One region of the Paenibacillus sp. J53TS2 genome, then DNA from elsewhere that is predicted to be linked to it. Evidence: riboswitches for the same ligand, from Rfam matches in the RefSeq annotation. Region 1 holds a riboswitch; each other region holds the start of a gene.

Region 1 (7,561 bases):
CATGCTGGAGAAAGCCCAGCGCAGGGCCAAGCATTTGCATGTGAACGCAGAATTCGTGTGTACGGATATGGAAAATGCGGACTTTGCCGATCATTCGTTTGATACGGTGGTTTCCACGCTTTCGTTCTGCAGCTATGAACGGCCGCTGGAGCTGATGGGGAAGCTTCGTCGTTGGTGCAAGCCGGGAGGTGAAATTTTGCTGTTGGAGCATGGCATCAGTTCCCGTCTGCTGGTCGCCGCGCTGCAGAAATCGCTGGATCCTCTGTTATACCGGGCTTATGGCTGTCATCATACGCGGGATATCCGGCAATTGGCCGAACAGGCCGGGCTAAACGTCATCGCGGCGGAGAGCTACTGGATGGATATGGTCCAATTGATTCGGGCGAAGCCCGGAACTGCCTAGATTGGAGGCTAGACATGATCCTCGATTTCTTCGACCTTACCTATTTGAGTCAGGGAAATGAGCGTCAGCGACAGGCTTACGAGGCGATGGAAGAACTTCAGATCGTGGGCAAGCTGGCTTGCTATCATCCCGTCTTGGCCGGAACCATTCCGCTGGATATCGATTTGCCCGAAAGCGACTTGGACATCATCTGTGAGGCTTACGACGCCAAGCGGTTTGAGCAGGAACTGGAGCTTCATTTTGGGGCATGCCCGAACTACGCCTGCTCCAGCAAAACCGTCGGCGGCCTCCTGCGAACGGTTGCGAACTTTACGCATCGCGGTTTCGCGTTTGAGGTGTTTGGTCAGCCGAAGCCGGTAACCGAGCAAAACGCATATCAACATATGATTGTTGAACACCGATTGCTAGAGATGGGAGGGCCGGAGGCATGGGATGCCATCCGTAAGCTAAAGGCAGCGGGGCTAAAGACGGAGCCGGCCTTCGGCAGGTTTTTTCGGCTGGAGGGTGACCCATATGAAGCGCTGCTGGCTATGTATGATTGGGAGGACGCGAGACTACATCATTTTATGGAAGAAAGGAACGGAACGAAATGATCAGCAAAGAGAATGCGGAACACTATATTTGGGGTGGGAATTGCGATGGCTGGCGGCTGGTGGATCGGGAGGACTGCAGCATTATTCATGAGAAAATGCCCCCGGATAGCCAGGAAGTCCGGCATTTCCATCAAACGGCGGAGCAATTTTTCTTTGTCTTGTCCGGCTGCCTGCATATTGAAATTGCCGGGACCGAGCATGAGCTTCATTCCCATGAGGGAATCGAACTTCCGCCGAACACCCCGCATCAGGCCATGAACCGATCGGACGAAGCGGTGGAATTTCTCGTTATTTCACGCCCAAATACGCGGGGCGACCGAGTATTAGCTTAAATGAAAGGGACCGGCAATAAGTCGGTTTCAAGAGAAGGAAGGGAATAAGGAATGTACGCACATCATGCCAAGTCGATCGAGAAACTAAAGGCCAAGCTCGCCACCCGGGAGGATATTCTGGCCTTACTGGTTTCCGGTTCGATTGCCCACGGATTCGCGAAACCGTCCTCGGATGTAGACGTGATGATCGTGGTATCCGAGGAGGATTATGCCCGGCGGGTAAGCACCGGAGAGACGACGTATTGGGAAAATGAATCGACGGACTATGAGTCCGGTTACGTGGACGGGAAATATATCTCTTGCAGATTCATGAAGCAGGTGGCCGAGAAAGGGAGCGAGCCGGCCCGTTTTGCATTTGAAGGGGCGATCCTCGCTTTTTCAAACATCGCGGGAGTGGAGGAATTGCTGGCAGATATCGTTCGCTATCCGGCAGAACGTAAGCAGGAGAATATCTCCCGTTTCTTGGCCCAGTTCGAAGCGTGGAAATGGTATTCCGCCGAAGCCTTCAAGCATGACAACCTCTATCTATTGCGACATGCCGTCAATAACTTGGTTTTGTTCGGCGGAAGACTGATCTTAGCGCATAATGAAATGCTGTATCCGTACCATAAGTGGTTTCTTCATGTTCTGGAACAAGCTCCGGATCGGCCCGAAGGCTTCCTGCCGCTGATCGAACGGATGCTGCAGGAACCAACGGCCGAGCATATCGAAGCGTTTTACCAGTCGGTCCGCACGTTCGCCGATTGGGGTGAGGATGGACGAAGCTGGCCCTCGCGATTCATGGAAGACAGCGAATTAAATTGGCTGGGTGGATTTACGCCGGTAGGCGATATTTAACCGGTTGGCCGGGACTGCTATGCTTAATTCCCCGCAGCGATTTCCTTCAGCCGTTCCTTGATCGCCCCGGTACATACGCCGCCATGGTAGGTAATTACCGTTTCCACATCCAGGGCGGCCAATTTTTCGACCGATAGAAGGGCCTGGGCGTAATCCGGCGTGAACTTCGGATCGGGCGGCAACACCTTGCCGCCGCTCGAGACGAGCACGTCCCCGCTGATCAACGTTTTGCTGGAAGCATGATACAAGCTGATATGATCCGGCGTGTGCCCCGGGGTATGCAATATTTGCAGGCCGCCGCCAAACGGCAGCTCGTCGCCATCGTGAAGCGCCGTATCCACTACGACCGGTTCGGCGGTGATTCCGCTTTTAATCAGCGGAATTTCCCCTGCTAGGTAAGGAATCCCCGTTTCATGGGCCAACACTTCCAATTTCCCCGCCTTCGCCTGGACCAGCTCCGGCAAGCTACCGATATGATCCCTGTCTTGATGCGTGATGATCACATGCGTCAACTGTTCCAGGGAGAACCCTCCTTGCTCCAACCCTTTGCGAATCACGTCCAATTGACCGGGAACCCCGGTGTCAACGAGGACGAGATGATCGGTCCCCCATAACAGAACCGCATGGACCGGCATCTGGTTCCCATTCGGCAAGTTCAGGTTTAGCGGCAGCGGCATCAGGCCGGATGCGTTCGTTTGTTTCATGTAATCTCCTCCTCGTTGTTCAAGCTTAGTTTATCTGCGCAAAATCGTAGCAAAGAAAGGGGCGGAGGACAAGTCCTAGCCGGATTTCAAGTAAGGGTCTGCGGTAGAGGTAATCGTAGAGAAAGACGTTTTTTATCCCTTGAAAACGCTAAAAATGACGAAATTATAAGGTTTTTTATCTCAAATTTGCATTCGGTCCAGCTTTACAAAGAACAAGCGCAAGCGTAATATTCGACTCATGAAATGATTCTAATAAAACAATCTGTATCGCTTAATTTCCGATCAGGAAAACGGGGGACCCAATGATCGCTGCCGATGTGAGAGTCGGCGGAACGGTCCGGGGTGAATCTCCTGCGGCAAGCCTATGCCGCAGGAGTAGGGCGACTCTCACCGCCCGAATCCGACAGCTAACCTCGTCAGCGTAGGGAGAGAGGATGATGGACTTGTCATGGCGAGCCACAGGGATATCCTCTGTGGTTTTCTTATGCCTATTCATGAAAGGGAAGAAAGCGTTACATTGACAATATAGAAGAAAATTAACAATCTGTTTGCATCACACTGAATCCTTCCGATGCGAAGGAACGGGGGACCCATACGGGCGGAGCGCAGGTCGCGCTTACCGCCTATGGGGCGAATCCTGGCGATAGTTGCGTATCGCGAGGTAGGGCGTCTCTCGCGCCCGAGCCCGTCAGCTAACCTCGTAAGTGCAAACGAGAGAGGAAACCTTATGGCGCGATTCCTAAAGCATAGAATACATTCATGCTGGAAGCCCGCGAAGATTCCCTCTTCCCAGGCTTCTTTTTTGATGCCTAATTTCTGAATCAGGAGGAATACAAGAAGTGGGCACTTTTGAATACGCGCTGGTGACGCATACGAATCCATTGGCGGTAGATTTCATCAGAACGATGAAGTACCGCGAAATCCCGTTTGCACTGATGGTCAACAATGATAGAAGCCGCCAGGAGGCGATAGACCGTGGGATAGAGCACGTCATTCTAGTGGATACTACTAAACGCAAAAACAAGGTCGTACCTGATATCCCCATCGGGACGGTGTATATCTTCGAAGAATCTCTGACACTAACCTGCCGATATTTGCAATTCTGCCGTCCATGGACGTCGAAGCCGATTTATGTCATTACGCAAAAGATGCATCCTGGCGCGGTTTATAAAAAGCTTGGCGCTAATTATGTGATTTATACGAAGGGAAAAGACGTATCGTTTATTCTGCACAATGAGTAAAGGAGGATCCGATCGACGATGATGGACATTTTCATGATCGGCTTAATTATCGTTATGGTTTGCATGATGGCAGGTCTGGCAACTTGGGCTTCCAAAGCGATTTCGGAGGGTGGAGATCAGTGATGATGTGGGGACTTGGCATCTTAATCGTGGCGGTTTTTGTTTATTTGGGGTATGCGCTGCTGAACCCGGAGAAGTTTTAACATTTGCCTTTCGGAGGGATAAGACGTGACTATCTACAGTTGGATTGCCATACTCGTTACTTTGGGCCTTGCGGTAATCGTCGCCAGACCGGCCGGTCTATACTTGGCCAAAGCGTTTGACTATGAAAAGAACGGTCTGGACCGGTGGTTCGGACCTGTTGAAAGAGTAATATTCCATGCCAGCGGCATCCGTCAGGAGAATCAGTCCTGGAAGAAGTATGCTTTATCCGCGGTGCTGAGTAATTTGGCGATGATGCTGATCGTCTATCTGATTTTTCGGCTGCAAGGGTTCCTGCCGCTGAATCCGAGCGGGGTTTCAAACATGGAGCCGACGCTCGCCTTCAATACGGTGATTGCCTTCATGACCAATACGGATCTGCAGCATTACAGCGGGGAAAGCGGACTGTCTTACCTTTCGCAGATGATCGGGATCGTATTCATGATGTTCACTTCGACGGCGACCGGCGTCGCCGCGGCGATGGCATTTATTCGCGGCTTGGCCGGCAAACCGATCGGCAATTTCTTCGTGGATCTGGTTCGTGCGATCACCCGGGTTCTGCTGCCGGTATCGTTCATTTCGGCTTTAATATTCGTAGCGTTGGGCGTACCGCAAACTATGGCATCAACGGCGATCGCCCATACCCTTCAGGGGACAGAGCAACCTATCGCCCGGGGGCCGATTGCCTCGTTCTTGTCGATTAAGCAGTTCGGCAACAACGGCGGCGGATTCGTGGGCGTGAACTCGGCCCATCCGTTTGAAAATCCGGGGGGATTCAGCAATATGCTGCAAATCCTATTGATGATGCTGATCGGGACTTCCCTTCCTTTCGCTTATGGGAAAATGGTCGGGAATGCCAAACAAGGCCGGGTGTTGTTCGTATCGATGCTGATGATGTTCATCGTCATGCTTGGCGTATTGCTTTCGGCCGAAAGCGCCGGCAATCCGGCATTCAACGCCCTTGGCATCGCGCATGGCCAAGGCAGCATGGAGGGCAAGGAGGTTCGTTTTGGCCTAGCCCAGTCGGCCTTGTTCGCGACGGTCACAACCGCGACGGAGACGGGAGCGGTCAATACGATGCACGATACGCTGACGCCGATCGGCGGGCTGGTTCCGCTGGCGAACATGATGCTGAATACGGTCTTCGGCGGAGCGGGCGTCGGAATCATGAACGTGTTGATGTATGCGATGATTGCGGTGTTCTTGTCCGGTCTGATGGTTGGGCGCACGCCGGAATTTCTCGGCAAGAAGCTCGAAGGCAAAGAGATGAAGCTGATCGCCGTTAATTTGCTGGTTACCCCGTTCCTGATACTGGCACCCACCGCTCTGGCTTTGTTGGCTTACCCGGATACGATATCCAATTCCGGTTTCCACGGCTTAACGCAAGCGATGTATGAATTTACTTCGTCCGCGAACAACAACGGCTCGGGTTTCGAAGGGCTTGGCGATAATACGCCGTTCTGGAACATCGCCACGGGCGTCGTGATGTTCTTGGGCCGCTATTTCTCGATCGTCGTCTTGCTGGCGGTGGCGGGCTCCTTGGCCGCCAAGAAATCGGTACCCGTCACGAGCGGCACGTTCCGTACGGATACGGCTCTGTTCGGCGGCGTCTTTCTCATCATTGTGATCCTCGTCGGCGCGTTGACTTACTTCCCGGCTCTCGTATTGGGGCCGATCGCCGAGCATCTGACTTTACTGCCATAGGTTGAAAGAAAGAAGGAGTGGAACGGACATGCGTAACAAGAAAACGATGTTATCTCGCACGATCGTCAGTCATGCGGTCAAGGAATCGTTTATGAAGCTGGATCCAAGGCTGATGGTCCGTAACCCGATCATGTTCGTGGTCGAACTCGGATTTCTCATCACGTTGATATTGATATTTGTGCCCGATGCCTTCGGTGGCGGGGTGTCGCGCGGGTTCAATTTGACGGTATCGCTGATTTTGCTCGTGACCGTGCTGTTCGCGAATTTCGCGGAGGCTCTCGCGGAGGGGCGCGGCAAGGCACAAGCGGATTCGCTTAAACAAACGAAGAAAGAAATCACGGCCAATAAACTCGTGGGCCAGCAAGTGAAGCAAGTTCCTTCGACCGAGCTGCGCAAAGGAGATCTCGTCATCGTTTCCCAAAGCGAAATGATTCCGGGGGACGGCGAAGTGGTGGAGGGACTGGCTTCTGTCGACGAGTCGGCCATCACCGGCGAATCGGCGCCGGTGATCAAGGAGGCCGGCGGAGACTTCAGTTCCGTAACCGGCGGCACGAAGGTGATCAGCGACCAAATCAAGGTGAGGATCTCCAGTGACCCCGGCGAGTCCTTCCTCGACCGGATGATCTCGTTGGTCGAAGGGGCGAAACGCCAAAAGACGCCGAACGAAATCGCATTGAATACCGTTTTGATTAGCTTGACCTTGATCTTCTTGATCGTGGTGGTCACGCTGCCGTTCTTTGGGAATTACCTGGGTATCCGGATCGAAGTCCCCATATTGATCGCCTTGCTGGTTTGCTTGATACCAACGACCATCGGCGGCTTGCTGTCGGCCATCGGGATTGCGGGAATGGATCGCGTAACGCAATTCAACGTCCTGGCGATGTCCGGGAAAGCCGTCGAAGCGGCCGGGGACATCAATACGATTATATTGGATAAAACCGGGACGATCACGTACGGGAACCGGATGGCCAGCGAATTTGTGCCGGTTGGCGGGGCAGGCCTGGCGGATGTCTCCGCCTGGGCGGCGATCAGTTCCGTCAAGGATGATACGCCGGAGGGGCGTTCGGTGTTGGAGTTGATGAGAAAACAAGGCTTGGGTTATGACGCTGCCCTTGCGGACGGCGGGGAATTCATTGATTTCAAAGCGGAAACCCGGATGAGCGGCATCGATTTGAGGGACGGCCGGAAGGTACGGAAAGGGGCGGTGGATGCCGTCAAGAAATGGGTCATCGCCCAAGGCGGGCAAATCCCCGACGATCTAGATCTAAACAGCGATGCGATTGCGACGGCGGGGGGCACTCCATTAGCGGTAGCGGTCGATCACTTCGTCTACGGTCTGATTTATTTGAAGGATACCGTGAAACCCGGGATGCGGGAGCGGTTCGAACAGATGCGGGAGATGGGGATTAAAACGATCATGTGCACGGGCGATAACCCGCTTACGGCAGCGACGATCGCGCGGGAGGCCGGCGTGGACGGCTATATCGCGGAGAGCAAGCCGGAGGATAAGATCGCTGTCATCCGTAAGGAGCAAGCCGAAGGAAAG
Region 2 (7,561 bases), on a different contig from region 1:
CGGAAGACTTGTCCCGATCGGTTATAACGTTTGAGGATTTGATCTCGCGTTCGGGTGCGGCCACTCGGGAAATCGAGACTGGCAGCATCACGATTGCCTCCGCCGCAGCTGAAAACGCCCGGGCGATGGAAGAAATTTCGCAAGGCGTGCAGCATATCGCCGCTTCGTCCGGCGAAGTCACCGAACGGATCGGACAAGCTGCCGATGAAGCTGGCACCGGCAATACGTTGGCGCAGACGGCCGTGATGCAAATGCAGAACGTGGAAGATGCAGCCAATCGGACGCTCGAGCATATTCGCACGTTAAACGATCGCTCCGAATCGATTTCGAACGTTGTAGGAACGATTACCGAAATCACGAAGCAAATCAATATTTTGGCCCTCAACGCAGCGATCGAAGCCGCACGGGCCGGCGAGCACGGGAAAGGATTTGCTGTCGTAGCGGAGGAAGTTCGTAAGCTGGCCGAGCAATCCCGCCTGGCGATGGAGGAAATCGGGGAGAATCTGCTCAGCATTCGAGAAGAATCGGAAAATTCCGTCAGCGCGATGCAGCGCGCTAGCGAGGAAATCGTCTCCGGGACCGAGCGCGTGAAGCAAGCCGGACAAGCCTTCGAACAATTGACGGAACTCATTCAGAACGTCAACTTGACGATCCAATCCGTTTCGGCATCCACGCAGGAGGTGTCCGCCGGAACCGAGGAAGTGACCGCTTCCGTTGAAGAGTCGGCGAATATTACCGCTAAATCGTTGGCCAATATGGAGCAAATCGCCGAATATTCGCAGCAGCAGCTCAGTGAAATGGAAAGCCACGCCCGAACAGTTCGTTCGCTGCATGAACAGGCGTTGTCGCTGCAAGAATCGATTGCGAAATTCCGGATTTAACCGGAGTTTAGAGAAAAAAACGTACCCTTACCGCCTCCCTTTTACGGAGCCGGCGGTCAGGGTACGTTTTGTTTTACCCGGTAACGGACATTTCGTTGAAGGAGACGGCTTCGTCTTGCCTCCGCTCCGGTTTCCTCCAGTAGGCTTCGTTGCCCGGCAGGTCATCGAACCAAGCAGCCTCGTCCGGACAAGGCAAAATCATGAACTTGCCGTAATCATTGTCTCGCGACTGATGATATTTGAGATAAGCCTGGCCGTCTTCGATTGCGAGGATTTCGATTTTTCCCGAAGAGTGACTCATCGACAAGCGCACGCGCTTGCCCAGGCCCGAAGTGCGGGCCTTCGCTTCCTCAACCAGCTGGTACGCCCTTTTCAGCGGAATGACAAAATCGGCATTTCCGGCAACTGGCCGGTTGATGAAGAAATAATAGGGTGTGACGCCTGCCCAGGACAACCGATCCAGCAATTCGCCAAGCACGGCCGCATCGTCGTTAATGCCTTTGAGGATCGGCGTTTGATTGACCACTATAGCCCCGGCGTCGTGCAACGCCTGAAAGCCTCGTTTGGCCTCAGGGGTCATTTCGCGCGGATGATTGATATGCGCCATGACATAAATACGTTGGTCTACGGTGGAGAATTCCCTGATCAGATCCAGCAGCTCCGGATCTTCATAAATGCGCATGGGATTAAAAACGGGGATTTTCGAGCCGAGGCGGATGATTTTCACATGTTCAATGGCTCGCAGCTGTTCGAGTATAGTACGCAGCTTCCTCGTAGCCAGGATCAGGCTGTCACCGCCGGTCAATAAGACGTTGTTGATCTCGGGATGCTGAGCGATGTACTCGATGCCGGGCGTCACATCCGACATCGCCTCCTTCACATCGTTGCGGAACAAGCGTTTGCGGAAGCAATAGCGGCAGTAGGAGCCGCAAACCTCGGAGACGATCAACAGAGCGGTCGTCCGGTATTTGTGCTGACAGCCGGGAACCGCATAGTTCGTCGCCTCGTCGGAAGCGTCCCAACGCCCGTATTCCTTAAGCTCTCCCGTATTCGGGATCACCAGCTTGCGGATTGGGTCTTCCGGATCGTTCCAGTCGATCAGATTCAAATAGTAATCATTTACCCGAAAGACGAATTTGTCTGTAATCGGTTTCAATTCCTGACGCTCCTGTTCGGACAATTCGCTCACCTTGGCGATGTCGGTGATGTACTTCGGATTTGCCATAATCATCTCCTCCTTAAATGGGATCGATGCGTAAAGAAGTAGCGGTAGCGGGAAACCTTGCAGTGAATGCGAGTACTCCGCCGAATGCTCGGGTCATATCCCTTGAGAAGCACAAAAAGACCCCGCTCAAATAAACAGGGTCATTAGTTGATGACTGAACATATTTAAGATGACCCATCCACTGCAAACGAGGTTAGCTGACGGGCTCGGGAAAGATGGTTCCCTACGTTAAAACTAGCAACGATTCGCCCCAAAAAATGGTTCCCCCGCTTTTCGACTTTACTCATCGAAAATTAAGCGTACTATCATGCTACCTTAGAATCGCCTGATTTGTCAAAGCTTACCTTCTTCCGCGCTCGGCCGAATTCCGGAAATTTCGTAGACCAGGTCCATCCGCAAATGGCTGCGGACTACATCAGCCAGCCGGTTGAAGGCTTCCTCCTTCCGCGAGAAGGACGCAAAAGTGGTGCCCAAAGGTTCCAGTCCTTTGCTTGTACGAAGCCCATCCAGCCAGGCGCGCCGCCAGGTATCATTGTGGAACAAACCGTGTAGATACGTTCCGAACACTCTCCCGTCGGCTCGGACTGCGCCTTCCGGATGCGGGACGTCCTCCGCTCCCCCCTGCCTTGGCTCCATCCCTTCGGCTTGTAACATAAACAAAGGACTGATGTCCCGAAGGAATTGGGTCTCGCCAGCATGGATCTCATAGCCTTCTATCGGCAATCGACGATCCGAAAGATGCAGCGGAACTGGCAGGTTGTCTATCGTTTGGCCATAAACGCGAACGGTCCTTTTGCCCGGAATGAAGGTTGTTGTTAAAGGTAGCAAACCAATTCCTATCGCCGTTCTCACTTGTCCGGATTCTACCGCGTCTGGATCATGCAATTGCTCTCCCAGCATTTGATACCCACCACAAATGCCGACAAGCTGGGCTTGGGTATTCCCTTCGATCAAACTGCAAATTGCTCCCTCCAGCCCTTGCTCCCGCAGGAATGTTAAATCCCCGATCGTATCCTTGGTTCCCGGTAAAATCACGGCATCCGGATGTCCAAGTTCCGAAGGTTTACTCACGTAACGCAGTGACACATCCGGTTCAGCAGCCAAAGGTGCGAATTCGGTAAAATTAGAAATTCGCGGGTAACGAATGACCGCGATATCCAGCACCTTACCGGCAGCCTTCTCTGAGCGGGGGACATAAGTATCCAGAACAACGGAATCCTCTGCTTCAATATCCAGATCTGGCAGGAATGGGAGCACGCCTAACACAGGAATCCCGGTCCGCTGCTCCAGCCAATCCAGCCCGGGCTGCAGCAGGGACAAGTCGCCGCGGAACTTGTTGATCATGAACCCTTTGACTCGAGCTCGTTCGTGCGGCTCCAGCAGCTCCAACGTGCCGACGAGAAAGGCAAATACGCCGCCACGGTCGATATCGCCGACCAAAATGACCGGAGCATCCGCCCACTCAGCCAAATTCATATTGACGATATCCCGCTGCTTCAGGTTGATTTCCGCCGGGCTGCCAGCCCCCTCCATGACGACGATGCCGTGCTTCTCGCGCAGCCTTCCAAGCGCTTCCACCACCAGCGATTTGGCATGGGGCAGGAACTCCTCGCGATAGTCCGATGCGCTGAGATGCCGGTAAGGACGCCCGTGAACGACGATTTGCGAATGCATCTCACCCGTTGGCTTGATTAACACCGGATTCATGTCCGTGGTGGCGTCGATCCCGCAAGCCTCCGCCTGGATTCCTTGCGCCCGACCGATTTCGAATCCGTCTGGTGTAACATAGGAGTTCAGAGCCATATTCTGCGACTTAAACGGAGCTGGATGAAGCCCGTCCTGCGCGAAAATACGGCATAATGCCGTCACGATGACGCTTTTACCCACGTCCGATGCCGTGCCTTGGATCATCAGCAACGCGCTGGCCGGAGCCGGGGCATCAGAATCTGCGCCAGTAACTTCAAACTCGTCAAGCCTTTTGTTCACTTTAGCCTCCACTCCTTTCCGAATCGTGAGATTTGTTCCTCTGCAGGCTGCTTTGCCCGATTATCCCTTTCATTAAGGGTGGGGGCCCTTGTATTGTTATCGTTATTAGCACCCTGAGCCTAAGGGATAATGGTGCAAAACCTCGGTTGGGACACGGACTTGCTATGACATTAACATCTAGGCCTTACCGCAAAATCAACACGGCGAGCAGAAGCAGGACAGCCTCCAGCCCTTCACCAAGCGCACCGTATGTATCCCCAGTCAAACCGCCCAGTTTGGCACTGATCCGACGGGCCGCCCAGGTGCCCGCTGCCCAGGCAATCAAAGGCGCCGCAACGATATATAATAGCGAGCGAAGCAATGCGGTTTCGTCAGCTCCGCTCAGCGACAGGAGCAGGGTTAGCAGCAGCACCATGACCGTAAGCGTAACCGCCATCATAGTGCCTCCCCAGGCATCCCGCTCACCAAAGCCGTGAAACTGCGCGGCTAATCCCTCACCTTGCCGAGCCTTCGGCCATCGAAACATCGCACGGCTCATAAACCAGCGGCTCCATAAAGGGGCCATCAGCAACGCGAGCCCCGTTGTCAGCCTATCTCCTTGGAGGAGGGGTGCCAACAACGAGGCCTTAAATAAGAGCAAGAGAACACACGCCAACACGCCCATTGCGCCAACCCGGCTGTCTTTCATAATCTCTAGCATCTTCTCGCGTGGCCGGTAGCTCAGCAATCCGTCAGCCGTATCCATCCAACCGTCCAGATGCAGCCCTCCGGTTAACCAGACCCAAAGGATTAAGGCGAGTATGGCTGCCGGAAGCGGCGGAAGCAGCCAGGCGGCGAGCCAGCCCCCTACCCAGACGGCGACGCCGATCGCCGCTCCCACAAGCGGATAATAAGTGGTGCTGCGTCGCAACAGGTCCGGCGTAAATTCCAGTTCGGCCCGAACCGGGAAGCGGGACAGGAATTGGAATGCGGCCAGCAACGGTTGCAGGACGCCGGACTTGGCACTCCGGGGATTAATATCGCGTTTCGATTCGGTCATAAGCGATACTCCCGGCTTTTCAATTCGATGGGGATTCCGGCAGTGACCAGAAAGACCTGATCCGAAATTGACGCTATTGTCCGGTTCAGCAGCCCTGCCCAATCCCGGTATTGCCGACCTAACGGATACTCGGGTACGATGCCGCTGCCCACCTCGTTGGTCACCATCACCAGCGTACCGGGGAAAGCTTCGATTGCGGCGATCAGCTGCTCGATTTCTCGCGCCAGCACGCTGTCGGAGGTATCCTGACCATCGCCTGCGCCCAGGAGCACGTTCGACAGCCACAGGGTCAGACAGTCGACCAGCACGATCGGGCTAGCGACCTCCGATGCCGATTTCTCTCCTGTTATAACGGGCTGCTCACTCAGCTCGTACAGCAGATTGGCCAGACCAAGCGGCGCTTCATGTGTTGTCCAGGCAAACCCGCTTTGCTCCCGCTGGAGACGGTGCAGGTTGATCCGGGCTTTCATCTCATCGTCAAACGCTTGCGCCGTCGCAACATACCCGGCCGATTTTGCCTGTTTCATCACCCAGCGTTCGGCGAACGTGCTTTTGCCGCTGCGGGCGCCGCCGGTCACCAGGATCTTCATCGTGCGATCTCCCCGTTATCCCCGCCATGCCCGCCATCTGCGACGCCTGCGCTCTCAAACGTCGCCATCTCGGCCACGATGCGGCAAGCCGCGTCGATGAGATGCAGCGCCAGCACGCCGCCCGTGCCTTCACCCAGCCGCATGTCCAACTCCAGCATCGGGTTCAGCCCGAGCTCCTGCAGGAGCGCGCGGTGTCCCTGCTCGTGAGAGACGTGCGAAGCGATCAGAAACCCAGCTGACTCCGGCTTCATGCGCACCGCGAGCAACGCAGCGACGGTCGAAATAAATCCGTCGATCACAACCGGGCAGCGCCGGGCGGCGGCCCCCAGGATAACGCCGGTTAATCCAGCGATTTCAAGTCCGCCCACCTTAGCCAGCACATCCAGCGGATCGTCCGCATTGGGGCGATTTGCTTCCAGCGCCCGCTCCACGACGGCGATCTTATGCCGCAGTCGTTCATCGTTGACTCCGGTCCCGCGTCCAACGCTTTGCTGCGGCACAACTCCAGTCAGACTGCTCATGATCGCAGCGCTAGCTGTGGTGTTGCCGATGCCCATCTCCCCGGTAACGAACATTCGAACGCCTTGGGATACCGCGTCATCGACGACTTGAGCCCCCACTCGGATAGCGGCTTCGGCTTCTTCTCGGCTCATCGCCGGTCCATTGGCCATGTTCCCGGTTCCGTAACGCAGCTTCCGCTGAACAAGAGACGGATGCGATAACTCTGCATTAACCCCGATATCCACGCAAACGACGTCAGCCGAAGCTTGACGCGCCAGCACATTCACCGCCGCACCTCCAGCCAAAAAGTTGTGTACCATCTGCGGAGTCACTTCGGCCGGAAATGCGCTGACCCCTTCCTCACAGACGCCGTGATCCGCCGCCATGACGATCACTGAACGTTTCCGGAACGCGGGTTGGACCTCTCCCGTGATGCCCGCCAGCTTCACGGCCAATCCTTCCAGCTTCCCGAGACTCCCCGGAGGTTTCGTCAAACGGTCCACATGGGCGCGGGCCGCCGCCATCGCGACTTCGTCCAGCGGGGTTATCGCTTGTGTCAGTTGTCCTATTGAATCGTATCCCATCATGCATTCCCCTTTCATTATTACGCATCTTACGCATCAGCGTTCTTGCACTTCTCACGCCGCCATAGCAGCCGGTACTCACGACCGTTCCCGACGCAGCAGCAGCTGCGGAACGTTTGAGTCCGGATGAGGCACTTGATGTGCCTGAACCCCAAACACCTCGGCGACCAGCTCCGGCGACAAAATATTCTCCGGCGCCCCCTGATCCACGATCCGACCTCCGCTCATGACAAGAAGATGGCTGCAAAACAACGCAGCCAAATTCAGATCATGCATGACCGAAACGACAGTTAGCCCCGCTTCTCGCTGCCAATCGGCGACCATCTCCATAAACTGCATCTGGTAGCGCAAGTCCAAATAGGTCGTTGGTTCATCAAGCAGCACCAGCTCGGGCTGCTGGGCCATCACTTTCCCGAGCGCTACCCGCTGCCGCTGCCCCCCGCTCAGCACGCCCAACGGACGATGCTCGAGCTCCTTCAAATCGAGGCGCTCCATAATGCCGTCGATGAGGCGGCGGCCGGCCTCCGCCCCACCTATCTCCCTGCCGCGCCAATCCTGATGGGCGAATCGGCCCATCTCTACGACCTCGCGAACCGTGAACGCGACGGACGGAAGCCCGTCCTGTTGGAGAACGGCGACTTTACGCGACAGTTCCTTGCGGGAGTAGGCCGTCAACGGACGCCCCTCCAGCGCAATCGCGCCGGAATCCGGTTGTTCCACACCTGAGATTAGGTTCAGGAGGGTCGTTTTGCCGC
Region 3 (7,561 bases), on a different contig from region 1:
ATTAAACGACCTGTCGCCGGTAAGACCGGAACGACCAGCACGGACGCCTGGCTCGTCGGCTTTACGCCGGAGCTGTCGACGGCGGTTTGGGTCGGCTACGACAAAGGCAAAACGCTGGGCACAACCGAATCGCGGAAAGCTGCGCCGATCTTCGCCAAGTACACGGAGAAGGCGCTGGAAAAGGTACCACCGAAGATTTTTCCGATCCCCGATGGGGTGGTCAGTGTGTATATTGATCCGGAAACGGGGCTGCTGGCCACGAAGGATTGCCCGGATAAGAAGCTGGAAGTGTTCGTTCAAGGGACCGAGCCAACGGAATTCTGCACCGCACATGGGGAGGGTGAATCCGAGCCGCTTCCGCCTCCAGCCGAGGAGGAGAAGAAGGAAAGCCATTCCTGGTGGAACGACTTGAAGCGTTGGTGGATGGACTAAAAGGGCTGGGGTTGGACAACTTATGCAAAAGTTCTTACGATAAAGGAAGCGAACCGGAGTAGAAATATGGTGAAGGAGACCTCCTTATCTATGGACCCTATCTTGGAACAGATCAAACCGGGGGCGCCGCTGCCCCCGGCTTTTTATCGAATGACGGCCCTGGAGGCCGCCCCCCTTCTACTTGGGCAGACGCTCGTTCGCCGCACGGAAGAAGGCGATATCCGCTGCCGTATCGTGGAAACCGAAAGCTACGGCGGCGTGGAGGATAAGGGGAGTCACGCTCATGGCGGACGCCGGACGGCGCGGACGGAGATCATGTTTGGCTCTGGCGGGACAGCCTATATTTATCTGATTTACGGCATGTATAACTGCCTGAATGTCGTGACCGGCACGGAGGGGGATCCGCAGGCCGTGCTGATTCGGGCCGTAGAGCCCTTATCCCCGGCGGACGAAGCGGAAATGCGGCGCTATCGCGGCACCGCTGCCCGTAAGCCGATTGACCTGTCCGGCGGACCCGGCAAGCTGTGCCGGGCGCTGGACATCACCAAGACATTGAACGGCTTGCCGCTCGATCAGCCCGGAGGACCGCTTTGGTTGGAAGGCGGACCGGAGTCGGGTGGATCGGGTGCGGAGGAGGTCATCGTGCAGGCTCCGCGAATCGGTATTGCCTATGCGGAAGAGTATGCGGCGAAGCCGTGGCGATTTTATTTTCGCGGCAACCCTTATGTGTCGGCCATCGACAAGCAAGCCGAAGTTTGGCAGCTTCAAGAAACGGAAGCAACCACCGACCGTAGCCTTTAACAGGTTTGAGGTTCGCAAATCGTTGTATTTCGTGCAACCTTTCCACCCCACTACCTAAAAAAGAGCCCCCTCCGGCATCAAATCGGAGGGGCTCTTCTATTAGGAGCTTCATCTATTCCGTTACGCTTCCAATGCCGCCTTTAACTCTTCCGGCGAGCGGTCCCACCATTCGGCGTTGGTCTCGATCAGCAGCCGCTTCAGCCCAGCCTTCTGCTCGTCGCCTAACCCGTCCAAGACCACTCTGCGCTTCAGCGCGTAATCCATTTTATTCACATGGTCGGCGAGAATTTTCCAGCCGCGGCGCGCTTCCGTGTCGATCCACATCTCACAGGCCGTCATCCCACCGTAAAATTGCCCTTCCGGGCCGCGGTCCACCGCCACCCAAATGATCCAGACCTGCCGACCATTCGGAACGTCCTCGCGGTTCGTTGAGAACTTAATGCCTTTCTCCACCTTACTTTTGGCGTGCATCGCCCCAACATCGATGTACACCTCATCCCCATCGATAATAACCGGAGACATGCTGTTCAAATCGATCGAGCCCGCTCCAAACCCTTTATGTTTGCTCTTCTCCTCATTGCTGATAATATTGAGGGCAAAAATCTTTTTACCCGATTTCGGTGTCTGATCCATAATTCCCTCCATTTTCCCGCGAACCTGCCGCCTCATCATCCAAGGCCCGGTTGAGTCCAAGATTCGATGTCGATTAGCCCTCTAGAAACCGCATCGTGAAACAAAGCGACTTTAGGATAATCCCTACCCTTAATTCAAAGTTCAAAAAGTTGGCTTTTCAGCACCGAGAAAGTTGGATGAAACTAGGGACCGAGTAGCGCAGCGTAGGCAAAACCTACGTGAGCAACGGAGGGCCCGGTTGAGTCCAAGATTCGATGTCGATTAGGCCTCTAGAAACCGCATCGTGATCAAAAGACGACTTTTTGAACTACCTCTCAATTTTAGCTAATAATCTTCCAATTGCAAACATATACATGCTGTAGATGCTTGTCAACGGGAGGTATCCATTGTATGACCCGACGTACTATTGTCTACAGCATTTCCATCCTTGCCTTGTGCCTCACCCTCGGAGCCGCCTGGCTGACCCTGCGAGGAGGCGGGGATTCGCTGACTTCCTTCGTCCTGGCTAAGGCGGGGCCCAAAGCGGTCCAAAAAACCGGACAAACCCCTGCGTCGCCACAGGTCGAAAGCATTCAACAACCGACCGCCGAAGTGCTCAGCAATCGGGTCGCCGAATATCACATCGACGTCACGCTAAACGAGAAGGACGGTACGTTGACCGGCTCGGAGACGTTGACCTGGACCCATCCCGGCAAAAAAACGATTAACGAAGTGTATTTGCATCTGTACCCTAATGCGTTTTCTTCCGAAGATACGACCTTTATGAAGGAATCGGGCGGGAAGCTCCGGAGCGACATTATGCCCAAGGACGGTTGGGGATCCATGGAGATCACCGAGCTGCGGACGACCGACGGCATCTCCCTGCTTCATCGGATTCAATACGTCCAGCCCGACGATGGCAACTCGAAGGACAAAACCTTGGCCAAGGTGCGCTTACCTGTGTCGGTCCAAGGCGGCGAAAGCCTGACGCTGCGGATGAAGTTTACCGTAAAGCTGCCCAAAATATTCGCCCGAATGGGTGTGGCTGACGATTTTGTCATGGCGGGACAATGGTTTCCAAAGATCAGCGTGTACGAGCCGGTGGGTACCCGGGGGCGGACGTCGGAAGGCTGGAACCTCCACCAGTATCACGGAAATTCGGAATTTTACTCCGATTTCGGGATTTTTAGCGTAAGAATCAACGTCCCTGAAACGTACAACGTGGCGGCAACCGGCTTTCAGACCAAAAAAGCGGTGTTAAAGGACGGGCGGAAGACCGTACAGTTCTACGCCGACGACGTTCACGATTTCGCCTGGTCGGCTTCACCGAATTTCATCTATGCGGAAGAGCCGTTCTCATCCGCGGAGGTTCCGGGCGTGCGGATTAAGCTATATCTTGATCCCACCCACAAGGACCTGAAAGAACGTTACTTCTATGCCGCCAAGGTGGCGCTGGCCAACTACAGCAAATGGTATGGCCGCTACCCTTACTCCACGCTGACGGTCGTCGTACCGCCGGCCAACGGCAACGGTGCAGGCGGCATGGAATATCCGACCCTGGTGACGGCGTTCGGAGCTGCCAGTGATTCTCCCAGCTACGACGAGCTGGAGCGGACGGTCATCCATGAAATCGCTCACCAGTTTTTCTACGGGATGATCGCCAACAATGAGTTCGAGGAAGCCTGGCTAGACGAGGCCTTTGCATCCTATGCGGAGGATAAGCTGATGGAACAGGAATTCGGGATCGCCCCGAATCTTCCGATCCAATCCGCCTTGATTACCTCCCCGGCTTCGCTGACTCAAAACGCCTGGAAGTACGGCTCCGGTGACGGTTACGCCAAAAACGCGTATTATCGCGGCAAGCTGATCCTGCTTGATATCGAGCGGCAAGTCGGCAGTAAGACCATGAAGCGGATTCTGAGCACCTATAGTCATAAATACCGGTTCAAGCACCCGACAACGGCTGACTTCCAGCGGGTCGTTGAGCAAGTGACCAGCCGGAGCTGGAAGTCTTATTTTCAACAATACGTCTATGACGGAAAAATGGCTGATTTTGCGGTAGACCGAATTCAAGTCACTCCGGTCGTCCAGGGGGAGAACCGCCTGTACGAATCGAGTGTGATCTTCTCCCGCAAAGGGGCGACGCATCCGAAGGTCCCACTGCTGTTCACTTTCACAGACGGACACACCACTCGCAAGCAATGGAACGGAGAAGACGCCCGCATCGAGATCAAGCTGCAATATAAAGCGCCGTTGGCCTGGGTCCAAATCGATCCGGATTACACCTTAACGGTGGAGAACTTGCATATCAACAACTACTTAAAAGCGGAAGTTCCGAATTCCACGCTATCCCGCTCCAACATGAGCGTCACCAAGCTGCTTGAGGCGATTCTCGGAACGTTTCTGTGGTAAGGCCGGCTCGATGAGTAAAGTTTTGTTAATTCACCTCTAAAGGAGGGAAAGAAATGAGTTTCGTTCGTTTGGGGTGGACCGCCCTAAAAAGCCAATTTCCCTCAGTCATCATCTTGTTCCTGTATCAACTGTTATGGGGATTGTTCCTCTACCGATTGGTCGATACGGCGGTGACGGCACTGTTGCAAAGATACCCTGACCCGCCGCCCACCGCGCTGTCGCGAATTCTGTTCCTGTTGGAGGGGCAGATCAATTTATGGAGCAATCCGGATGTCCGGCTGTATTGCTGGCTGTTGGCGGGGATGGCGGTGCTGCGCATGATTTTAACTCCTCTGATTCAGGCCGGGATTTTCTACGGATTCACCCCGTCCGAAAGTCGGAGCCCGGGCTTCCCACTCTTCCGGGGAATGAAAGAATTCGGCAAGCCGGTAATCCTGTTTTATGCGCTGGAGCTTATGTTAACGTTGCTACCGGCCTTCTGGATTGTGCCGAAGCTAATATCCCTTTGGCCAGGACTGGCGGGGGTTGAAACACCCACCACAACCTGGCTGGTCGGGCTCGGCTTAATTCTAGGCTGGTTTATCTATGGCTGGCTCATCCGACAATGCCTGCTGTTTGCCCAATTCGGCTATTTGTTCAAAGCTGGCGTCTGGAACTCCCTGCTGATGTGCTTTCGGAGCCTCCTGCAAGCCGTCTCGATCTCTGCCATTCTCGGGTCTTTCGGACTAATTCTCTTTTTCCTGTTCGGGACAGCTTCTTGGTTTTGGACCGGTATGCTTGCCCTCATTCTGCAGCAGACGTATCCTCTTTTTCGCAGCACATTCAAAGTTTGGAAGATGGCCTCTCAATTTCATCTTTGGCAGTCAAAAACACAAAAAAGTTAAAATTTTTTTACTCCCCCAACCCCCAGAAAAATCAAGGCCTTCGCCAATTGGCGGAGGCCTTGAGTCCTATTTCGCCTCTTAATCTTGTGAATTAACCATTGCCAAAAGATGCCTGGTTTTGTTACAATAACAGCAACGCAATTTCAGTAACAGTTTTGTAATTATTTTTGTCATCTTTGGCAGGAGAATGACGCCAGATGTCGAATATGTAAATTCAGGTGTGAAATCAAAGCCGAATTCCCTTCGCCAGGGAAACGGGGGAACCACTTTGGGTGAATTGATCTCGCTTTAGAGGGATCATAGGGAACCTTCAACCGAATCCTTAAGCTAACCTCGTAGGCATTGGAAGGAGCATAACTTCTTGAAAAAGCGTTTGACTGTAGCAGCAGTAAGTTTTGCATTGCTTTTCACCATTGGAACTGGTAGCGTTTTCGCCGATTCCAAACTGGACACCGTAATCGACGGCGCGCTTGGAAGCGACTACGTTTCCGGCGGAACCACCACAGCCGGTTTCGACTGTTCCGGATTTACCATGTACGTCTTCTCTAAAATCGGCATCAAGCTGCCTCACCAATCCGGATCCCAATACAAAATGGGAACCGCCGTTGAGAAAAGCGAATTGATCGCCGGCGATCTGGTCTTCTTCAATACTTCCGGTAAAGGCATTTCTCATGTCGGCATCTACGTCGGCGACGGCAAATTTGCTCATGCTTCCTCCTCCAAGGGCGTAGTCATCAGCAAATTAAGCGATAAGTATTACGTCGAGCGTTACGTTGGAGCCAAACGGATCATGAGCAACGACAAGTATGAAGATGTGACCGGTGAAGTTGCTGAGCACGATGATGTTCAATAAGTAAAACCACGAAGCCCGTGGGGATGTTGATAACAACGTCTCTGCGGGTTTTTTCTTTCCCCTCGCTCCGCTCCTTAGGAACCATTACCCACGAAATCCTTCGTCAAAACAGGCCAAAAGAAGCCTTTTTCCCTACAAACTTGTCAACTCTGGACGCCTTTGGTAAAATGAAAAACGTAAATAGTAACAACTTTGTAATGATTCTTGTAACTGTTCTTGTGCAGCATCTTGGGTGCAACCTACAATAAAATGCCGAATTCCCAGGCACCCGGGAAACGGGGGACCCACCAAAGGGTGAATTGATCTGCTTCGTGATGGAAAGAAGCCTTTTTGAACTGCCTTTCCAATCAAGGTTAAATAGTCAGGTTTGGAGCACCGAGAAGGTTGGATGAAGCTAGGGGCTGAGCAGCGCAGCGTAGCTGAAAGCTACGTGAGCAGCGGAAGGCCCGGCTGAAATCAAGATTCGATGCCGAATCCTCATCTTGAGCTGCTTCGTGATCTGAAGATAACTATTTAACCTACCTCTATAGTGAGATCATAGGGAACCTTCAACCGAATCCATAAGCTAACCTCGTAGGCCTTGGAAGGAGTATGACATCTTGAGAAAGACTTTGACAGCAGCGGTAACGAGTTTGGCCCTTCTGTTCACCTTGGGGGCAGGGAGCGCCTTTGCCGACGCGGAAGCCACGGAAACAACGCCGCTAGCCAGTATCGTAGATTCCGTATACGGGACGCCTTATAAATTTGGGGGCACCACGACAACGGGATTCGATTGCTCCGGTTTTACCCGGTATGTGTTCAGCCAAATGGGCATCAAGCTCGCGCGCGTGTCGGCCGCCCAATATAAGCAAGGGACGCCGGTATCGAAGAAAGAACTCCAAGCAGGTGACCTCGTTTTCTTCAAAACCACGGGGACCGGCAAGGTATCGCATGTCGGTGTTTACGTTGGCGAAGGGGAATTCGCCCACGCGTCCTCATCCAAAGGCATCCGCATCGACAAGTTAAGCAACAGCTACTACCAGAACCGCTACGTTGGCGCGAAGCGTGTTCTCAGTAAATACGGTTATTCTGTTTACGCTACGGAATCCTGATCACCCGGGATTCGTCAAGTTCATTGTCTCTCGCCGCAAGCCGCGTTTCCGACTCGGAACAGCTTGCGGTCTTTTTATGTTCGTGGCCTTATCTATATAACGAGACGTCCGGCAAAAAGGTTACCGGAAAGTTGGAAATCCGCTGAAAATCCATGAATTCCCTCCTATCGGCAAAGGCCTTTACAAGCTGCGTAAATCCGGCTATTGTGAGGGTAATAGAAGAAACTACGACGGATTTACCTCTACCAAAGGAGGGGCAATATGGATCAAGCGAAGTCTACGTTTCGAATCGTGCCAATGGAAGAACCGCATGGCGCGGAAATTTGCACTTGGCGTTACGATTCCCCTTACGATATTTACAGCTGGCTGCCCTGGGATCAAATGAAAGCGCTCGATGTAGAGTTTGGGAATCCGGCAATCCGTGCCGAGCAGTATGTCTCCGTGTTGAATGAAGCCGGCGAGCTGGCGGGCTTTGC
Region 4 (7,561 bases), on a different contig from region 1:
GTTAATGGGGGGCTTCGCCAGCACCACCCAGCATTGCGGTGGATTCGGAAGCGGCGACAATACTTCACCCCGCCCTGTCGCCAACGCCGTGCCCCCTGTCACGCAAAACGGCACATCCGAGCCAAGTTCCGATCCCAGCTCCTTTAGCTCTTCTTCGGGAATGCCTAGCTCCCACAGCCGGTTTAATCCGCGCAACGTCGCTGCCGCATCGCTGCTGCCTCCGGCAAGGCCAGCGGCAACCGGAATCTTCTTGTCGAGGTGAATGTATACCCCGCTCCGTACGTTGTATCTTTCCTTAATCAGCTTCGCCGCCTGGAACGCTAAATTCTTCTCGTCCAGCGGAATATATCCAGCCTGGCTCGAAATAATAATCGTATCCCGCGGGAGGGCGCTCATTTCCAGACGGTCGGCTAGATCCACCATGGTCATGATCATCTCAACCTCGTGGTAACCGTCCGGACGTTTATGCAACACATCGAGCATTAAATTAATTTTGGCCGGTGCTTTTTCGTAAATTTTCATGGCGCTCCCCCACCTCAGCAATTCCGTGGAATCCTCATCCATCCGGTCATCTGGCACATTCCTATATTGTAAAAAATGATTGCCTCCACGTCTATGTACGAAAGACAAATTTTTCTCCCTCTATCTTACTTCATCCGGCGAAAAAAACGAAGCTCCCCGGACGGGAAGCTTCGCTGCGGCAGAGGTTATTGCTGTTTCGCTGCGGCCTTCTCGGCGAGCTCAATCGCCCGCTTCACCATATTGCCCGCATCTTTGGCTTTGATGCCGCCCCAGCCTTCCTGCTGGACGGTATCATAAAATCCCAAATCCTTCGCCAACTCGACCTTCAAGTTCTCCGACATCACGCTGCGTCTTCTTCGCGACATGGTCAGTGCTCCTCCTTTGGGGTCATGGATATAGGAACGATGATTAGTATACGCAGGCTCTGGCTCAAGCATACGATGGAAAGTCTGTCCACGTAAGGCGAACAAATCACGAGGCAGCCAGTCCCCTCATGCAGGCAAGAAAAAAACGGCCTCACCCACCGGGCGATAACCGTTTGCTGCTTAATTCATTTGGTTCATGATGTTCACGGTTTAATATACGAAATCCTCATCTCATCGTTGTCGTCGCAAATCATAACTTCAACGGATTCGGTCAGTATATCGGCATAACTGTAAGACACACGCTTAAAGGTTTGCTGCTCTTGATCCAGCTTCACAATGAAGACCGAAGGATAAGTCTCCTCCAAAACTCCAGTGCGTTCGACGGTCTTCCGGCGACCTCCGTTTGCCCGGAGCATAATTTTCTGTCCTACGTGGGCGTCGAGACTATGCTTAATTTCCGACAGCGCATTTTTAGCCATTGCCTGTGACCACCTTCTTTCTTTGTCCATTATACAGGAAAGTCACAACCTTGTCAAATCAAAACAAATAATTATATCAGCAGTAAAAATGATGTGTCAACGATTATTTTTCGACATTTTTTCTCTTAACCCGATGGGAGTCCTAATAAAATAACCGGAAGGTCCTGGGGCGTTCGCCTCAGATCCTTCCGGCATGGACAAATAACAAGGATGCTCTTTATTTTTATTTTGGTCTTTCACATGGACGGCACAACTTTCAGCGTCGATAAATCCTTGAGTTTGGGCAGTCCGATACGGTAGCTGCCGCGGGTCTCAATCCCACCGACGCCTTGCGCTCCGCTGATCGTGTGATTCAGCACGTCGGTGATCTGGATGGTCTCGCGGATGGAGGTGAGCGACGCCTTGGCTGCGATGTAGACCGGATCCAGGGCATGGATCAGCACGCGACCGGGCGAGCTGGCAAAATTAGCCCCCGCCTGTAGCAGCGCCTCAAAATGCGACTGGCAAGCGCCGGCCACGATCGTTAACGTATCGAAATTCCGTTCATATTGCCGGGCCGTTTGAATGGCCTCCACAAAATGCTTAGAATTTTTATAGCTGGTTAAATTGTAAAGGTCGCCGTTGGGACGCGATTTTAAAACCCCGTCATGTCCGGTCAGCACAACGATATCCGGTTTGACGGCAGGAAGCAGTCGATACAGCGCATGGGACATTTGCGACTCCGTGACGTAATAGCCTTGAGCCGGCACTCGCAGCTTCTCATACAGGCTTAAGCTTTTTTGCAAATATCGTTCGTCGCCGTCCAAATGCAGCACCTTACCCGGCACCTCGAAATAGGCCGGTTCCCCTTGCGCATAAAACTCCCGTCCAATCGCCGTCCGGTTTCGTTCTACCAAGTCCTTGCGGTCCTGGGTCAACCACTTCAGCGACTCCGTGGCCTTGATTCGGGCTCGCTGCGTCGTTTCTCCTGGGGAAGCCGGGTCTACCCTGACCAGATCGGTCAAGGGCGCATCCGCCAGCAGCCGAAATTCCGTTCCTTTGATGATAGCTTCGCTCCGTACAATCCGTTCGATCCGGAACGTGACGTCTCCACCGTATGATTTGCGGACGACCAAGTCTCCCAAATTCGTCAAGTCAATCACCTCTATCCCCATCGTATGGGCGACAAGAGGGAATGGTTACACGCGGAGTTCCTTCAACCCGGCGTCCAGTAGCGTATCGCTCAGCTTCGCAAACTCATCCAGGCTTAACGTCTCGGCCCGCCGGGAAGACTGGATACCGGCTTCCTCCAGAAGGTTCTCCAGTCGCTCGCGCCCCTCTTTGGGGAAGAAGCGGCTCTTGAGATTGTTGGATATCGTCTTCCGTCTCTGGGCAAAAGAGGCCTGCACCACCTCGAAGAAAAACGCCTCATCCTTAACGGCCACAGCCGGCGTCTTCCGTACGGTCAAGCGGATCACCGCGGACTCCACATTCGGCTGCGGAATAAATACGCTGTGCGGCACCGTGCAGATCAGCTCCGGTACGCTATAGTACTGAACGGCGATGCTAAGGCTGCCGTAATCCTTGCCGCCAGGAGCAGCAGCCATACGCTCAGCCACTTCCTTCTGGATCATCACGACAATATGCTCTAGAGGCAGCTTCTCCTCAAGGAGCTTCATCAGAATCGGCGTCGTCACGTAATACGGCAGATTAGCCACTACACTGACGCCGTTCACCCCGCCGAATTCGGCAGCGAACAGCGCTTGAAGATCCAGCTTCAGCACGTCCCCATGGATCACGTTCACGTGCGAATAGGGCTCCAGCACCTCTTCCAGGATCGGAAGCAGACGTTGATCGATCTCCACCGCCGTTACCTTACCTGCTTCCTGAGCCAGTTTTTCCGTTAACGCGCCGATACCCGGTCCGATTTCCAGCGCGCCCTTGGTATCGTCCAGGCCGGCTGCCGCGACGATCTTCCCGAGAATGTTCTGGTCGATCAGAAAATTCTGTCCCAGGCTTTTTTTAAACGAAAAACCGTGCCGTTGAATGATCTCCTTCGTTCGGCGCGGCGTGGATACCTCTTCCCTTATGCTCATGCTCCTTAAACTCCTTTGCTCTCCAACTCGGCCAGCGCGGCCGCAAACTCCTCGCGGGTGATACGGAACACCGATAACCGCTTGTACAATTGCTTCCCGTTGCAATACCCGATGCCTAGCAGCTCACCTAGCGCTTTCCGTCGCGCGGCAGCCTGCGGGTGAACGATTAACCCCGCACTCATCAAGTCCTCCCAGTCGATCGCGGCCTCTACTCCCGGCGCTTCGCTGCGGACTCGGGACAGCGCCGTGCGGATCGCCTCCGGCGAGGCGTTCTCCACGCCGATGTCGCCCCGCTTCGTGGCCTCTGCCTCGGGAAGGAACGCATGCTTGCAGCCCGGAACCCGTGCCGCCACGATTTTGCGAATCCGCTCCCCGGCATGGTCCGGATCAGTAAAAATAATTACCCCTCGGCGCTCCTGAGCCAAAGCGATCTTCTTGAGCGTCACTTCCCCGATGGCCGAACCGCCGGTCTCAATCGTATCCGCCTCCACGGCTCGCTTGATGGCCACGGTGTCATCACGGCCCTCCACCACGATAACCTCTTTGATCATGGTATCTATTCTTCCCTTCGTGCTCTAGCTTATCTTTTTTGTTATTAATGATGTTCAAAAAGTCGACTTTTTGAACTTCCTTGCAAGAATAACAAAAAGAAGAGGATAACATCCTCTTCTAATCCACTGTCTTATTCATCATCCTAATACTATCTCATTCCCTCTGCATTGTAAAACAAAGAGAGTCGAGAGTTAATTCAATTCCGGCTTCGTCGGGCCGATGACGTAAACGGTACGCCCCTTCTTCCGGCCGAAGTTCTTCGCATCCTTCAGGGTATCGTAATAAACATCCATCTTGTTCCCATCAATAGCCCCGCCGGTATCCTCCGCCTTACGGAAGCCGATCCCCTCGATGTATACCCACCAACCGAGTGGAACGACGTCCTTATCAACCGCGATTGTTCTGCCTTCGGTCACGCGGGTACCGGAGGCCGTGCGGGTGCCAATCCCGTCTTCTTCCGCCGAATAGGCGGTCAACGTGACGTTTTTAAGTATCTTTTTATATTCAAAAGAGACGCCGCCTTTGGTCGTCAACCCGCTAATGTTCACCGCATTTGCGGTACGGTTAATGCTGGCCGACAGAACGGCGGTTGGCTTCTTCGTGCCGACGGCAACAACCTTCGGCTGGGCCTTTTTAGTGACCTCTTTGCCGAGCCATCGCTTTGTCACGAACTTTCCGTCCTCGTAAGTTTTCTCAATGTTGTGAATGACCAATCCGGCATTGCCTTGCTGAACGACCTTCGTCGTGCCTTTCAGCAGATTGGCGTCCGACGTTTTGACCACGCTAAAAGGCACGGTCTCCTTCGTCTGCACCGTTTGCTTACTCACCCGAACAATCTTGACGTCCAGGTTCGCAGTAACTTTACTGTCCAGTGTCGGTGAGACCTTGTCATCTTGGTCCAATGTGACGCCGATCTCGGACAATACGCCTTCTACTTTGCTTTGTGTTGTGAAGTGAACCTTTTTCATGCCGTCCACGCTCACGTTTACCGGCTTTGCGCGTACGATGACAATGCGGTCACCGTTCTTAAGCGAGCTGTCCAGCGGAAGCGATACGGAATCCTTCGCGCTGAGTTGAATCGATTGCTCCTCCAGCAGATGGGCTACGCTGGATTTATTCGTCTCCACCGATTGGACGCTGCCGTCCACAATCAGGGACACTTCTTTATGTGCCTGGCCAAACAGCCAGATTAGGATGATGATGAATACCGCGATGGTCAGAACGCCGACGAGCGCAATCTGACGTAAATTCTCATGCTTCCATCGCATTGCGTAAGACATGCTGGATGAGCGTGATTCATGGGTCTCCTCTTTGCGGAAAATGCCCATTTCTTCCGTCCTCCTTCATAGTCCCGCCGTCTAGGTCGATGCATGATAACGATTGACGTGACTACAGTTACTTTTTACAAAACGACTATGGTTGTCAAAAAAGTCATCTTTTGATCACGAAGTAAATCAAGAAGTTGATTCGACATCGAATCTTGAATTCACCCGGGCCTTCCGTTGCTCACGTACCCCTATGTACGCTCCGCTACTCAGTCCCTAGTTTCATCCAACCTTCTCGGTGCTGAAAACCTGACTTTTTGACTCTTATTGAAATACCAAGCCATTTTGCATCCTGATCCAGTCTTCTTGCGTACGTCACCTCCTGTTTACCAACAGTATGATGACCCTATTACTTTTATTCAAAACAAAAGAAGCCCAAAGAAAGAGTTAGAGGAACTCCTTCGTGGCTTCCTGAATGTCTTGGTGTAATAGCTGCACGAGTGACCTCTCTTATACGCTTACGAGGTTAGCTGTCGGGTTCGGGCGAAAGAGAGCCGCCCTTTCTCAGTTCATTCGCTCATGGCGCAATGACCTCGAATTCACCCCATAGACCCTGGAAAGAAATCAAATACCGACGCGAGAGGCTTGCCGCCAACCGCTGCCTGTATCGGTTCCCCCGTTCTCCGTGAAGGAGATTCAGCGAGACTGGTTCATGGAACCAAGTATCGTTCAATTTGTCCATCCAGAACGCACTAAATCGATACTGAAAAAATTCTATCCTGTTTCGATGCATGTTGTAAAGGACGAATCAACCACGTTTTTTTAAAAAAATGGTTAAAAAAATGTAATGATCTCGGTTTTAACGGTTAAAAAGCATTAATCTTCCCGAAATCCTCTTTTTTTCATCCGATTTACTCTTAAATCCTCGAGATTCCAAATCGTTCCATTGCATTTCGGGTCGTAATTTCGGCGATTTCCTCAAAAGTAACCCCTTTGAGCTCGGCAGCCATTTCCGCAACCAGGCGGACATGCGCAGACTCATTTCTCTTCCCACGATATGGGTGTGGTGTTAAATAAGGGGAATCCGTTTCGATTAATAAACGATCCATTGGCGTCTTGGTCAGCACTTCTTTGGGCTGTTTTGCATTTTTAAACGTAATCGGTCCGCCAAACGACAAATGAAATCCCAAATCCAGACACATTTTGGCAATTTCCCAACTACCAGAGAACGAGTGCATGACACCCCCAACCTCGTTTGCTTTCTCCTCGCGGAGAATGCGGACCACATCCTCATGGGCATCGCGATTATGGATGGAAATCGGCATCCCCAGACTGCGAGCTAGTCCAATTTGCTTGCGGAATACGTCATGCTGCACTTCTTTTGGGGACGTGTCCCAGTAATAGTCCAGCCCGATTTCACCGATCGCTACGACTTTGTCATGTTTACATAATTCAGCGATCCAGTCCAAATCCCCTTCTTGCATCGTAATGGCATCCTGCGGATGCCAGCCAACAGCCGCATAAATGAAGTCATACGACTCCGCCAATTTCATGGTCGACGGGATGGTTTCCCGGTTAAATCCGATGTTTATCATCCTCGTGACCCCTTGCTCCACGGCGCGTGCAATCACTTCCTCGCGATCCTCGTCAAATTGGGGAGCATCCAAATGCGTATGCGTATCAAATAACATCTCGAATCGTCATCCTCCTAATTCCGTTGCTCGAATATGCGGGCTACCTTCTGGGGCAACCGATCCATTACAGCACACAATTTATTATCCGGATAGTACAAATGCGTTTTGCCTCGATGTAATCCGCTAATCGACCGAACGATATCCGACACTTCAGAAATTTCCCGTACCCGTTCCTGACGGTCCAAGAGCAAGATTTGCTTCTGACGGAACCCCTCATCCGGACGGAACACATCATACGGCAGATCGGTCGGAAAATCAATTTCCATGTCATATTCGGGATGCAGTCCGACGCGCGTAAAGGACTCCCGAATCTCCTCCAGCATTTCCAGCTCCGGTGTGTCCAATTCTACATATTTATACAATTTGCGATTCAAAAACCGGGAGCACAAATCGCGTAATAACTCATCTGACTCCCTCGTCCACTGCATGAACGCCGTTTGCATCAAAGCTTCGTCCAACTGCAAATAGTCAGCGACCCCGATGTTACCTTCAAATAGATCCGGAAGCGGATGCGGCAGGAAACCAAAGGAATACCCGTTCTGGTACAATTCCTTAGCTCGGCGCAAAATTTGCCGGAGAATAATCTCCGAGCTCCGCGTTACCGGGTGA

The links. A riboswitch is a leader RNA that binds a small molecule or an ion and turns the genes downstream of it on or off. The one in region 1 is predicted to bind cyclic di-AMP.
Region 2: another riboswitch for cyclic di-AMP. It lies ahead of KJS42_RS04570 (KamA family radical SAM protein); the one in region 1 lies ahead of KJS42_RS14995 (hypothetical protein).
Region 3: another riboswitch for cyclic di-AMP. It lies ahead of KJS42_RS22615 (C40 family peptidase); the one in region 1 lies ahead of KJS42_RS14995 (hypothetical protein).
Region 4: another riboswitch for cyclic di-AMP. It lies ahead of KJS42_RS21770 (resuscitation-promoting factor); the one in region 1 lies ahead of KJS42_RS14995 (hypothetical protein).

Annotation. Positions count from the first base shown of each region.
Region 1 is NZ_BOSK01000006.1:174,741-182,301, forward strand. It holds gene KJS42_RS14970 (class I SAM-dependent methyltransferase) at 1-403, shown strand, start outside; gene KJS42_RS14975 (DUF4269 domain-containing protein) at 418-996, shown strand; gene KJS42_RS14980 (cupin domain-containing protein) at 993-1,328, shown strand; gene KJS42_RS14985 (nucleotidyltransferase domain-containing protein) at 1,380-2,165, shown strand; gene KJS42_RS14990 (MBL fold metallo-hydrolase) at 2,189-2,869, opposite strand; cyclic di-AMP (ydaO/yuaA leader) riboswitch at 3,128-3,307, shown strand; cyclic di-AMP (ydaO/yuaA leader) riboswitch at 3,416-3,591, shown strand; gene KJS42_RS14995 (hypothetical protein) at 3,709-4,110, shown strand; gene kdpF (K(+)-transporting ATPase subunit F) at 4,236-4,313, shown strand; gene kdpA (potassium-transporting ATPase subunit KdpA) at 4,345-6,015, shown strand; gene kdpB (potassium-transporting ATPase subunit KdpB) at 6,044-7,561, shown strand, end outside.
Region 2 is NZ_BOSK01000001.1:956,023-963,583, forward strand. It holds gene KJS42_RS04565 (methyl-accepting chemotaxis protein) at 1-881, shown strand, start outside; gene KJS42_RS04570 (KamA family radical SAM protein) at 955-2,106, opposite strand; cyclic di-AMP (ydaO/yuaA leader) riboswitch at 2,274-2,416, opposite strand; gene KJS42_RS04575 (cobyric acid synthase) at 2,440-4,017, opposite strand; gene cobS (adenosylcobinamide-GDP ribazoletransferase) at 4,277-5,131, opposite strand; gene cobU (bifunctional adenosylcobinamide kinase/adenosylcobinamide-phosphate guanylyltransferase) at 5,128-5,721, opposite strand; gene cobT (nicotinate-nucleotide--dimethylbenzimidazole phosphoribosyltransferase) at 5,718-6,806, opposite strand; gene KJS42_RS04595 (ABC transporter ATP-binding protein) at 6,885-7,561, opposite strand, start outside.
Region 3 is NZ_BOSK01000018.1:23,203-30,763, forward strand. It holds gene KJS42_RS22590 (transglycosylase domain-containing protein) at 1-432, shown strand, start outside; gene KJS42_RS22595 (DNA-3-methyladenine glycosylase) at 523-1,233, shown strand; gene KJS42_RS22600 (YwhD family protein) at 1,354-1,866, opposite strand; gene KJS42_RS22605 (M1 family metallopeptidase) at 2,257-4,257, shown strand; gene KJS42_RS22610 (hypothetical protein) at 4,311-5,141, shown strand; cyclic di-AMP (ydaO/yuaA leader) riboswitch at 5,362-5,498, shown strand; gene KJS42_RS22615 (C40 family peptidase) at 5,503-5,994, shown strand; gene KJS42_RS22620 (C40 family peptidase) at 6,594-7,085, shown strand; gene KJS42_RS22625 (GNAT family N-acetyltransferase) at 7,347-7,561, shown strand, end outside.
Region 4 is NZ_BOSK01000016.1:13,299-20,859, reverse strand. It holds gene ispE (4-(cytidine 5'-diphospho)-2-C-methyl-D-erythritol kinase) at 1-522, opposite strand, end outside; gene KJS42_RS21795 (small, acid-soluble spore protein, alpha/beta type) at 708-887, opposite strand; gene veg (biofilm formation stimulator Veg) at 1,091-1,366, opposite strand; gene yabG (sporulation peptidase YabG) at 1,603-2,520, opposite strand; gene rsmA (16S rRNA (adenine(1518)-N(6)/adenine(1519)-N(6))-dimethyltransferase RsmA) at 2,545-3,441, opposite strand; gene rnmV (ribonuclease M5) at 3,447-3,992, opposite strand; gene KJS42_RS21770 (resuscitation-promoting factor) at 4,185-5,321, opposite strand; cyclic di-AMP (ydaO/yuaA leader) riboswitch at 5,759-5,970, opposite strand; gene KJS42_RS21765 (TatD family hydrolase) at 6,176-6,949, opposite strand; gene KJS42_RS21760 (HD domain-containing protein) at 6,967-7,561, opposite strand, start outside.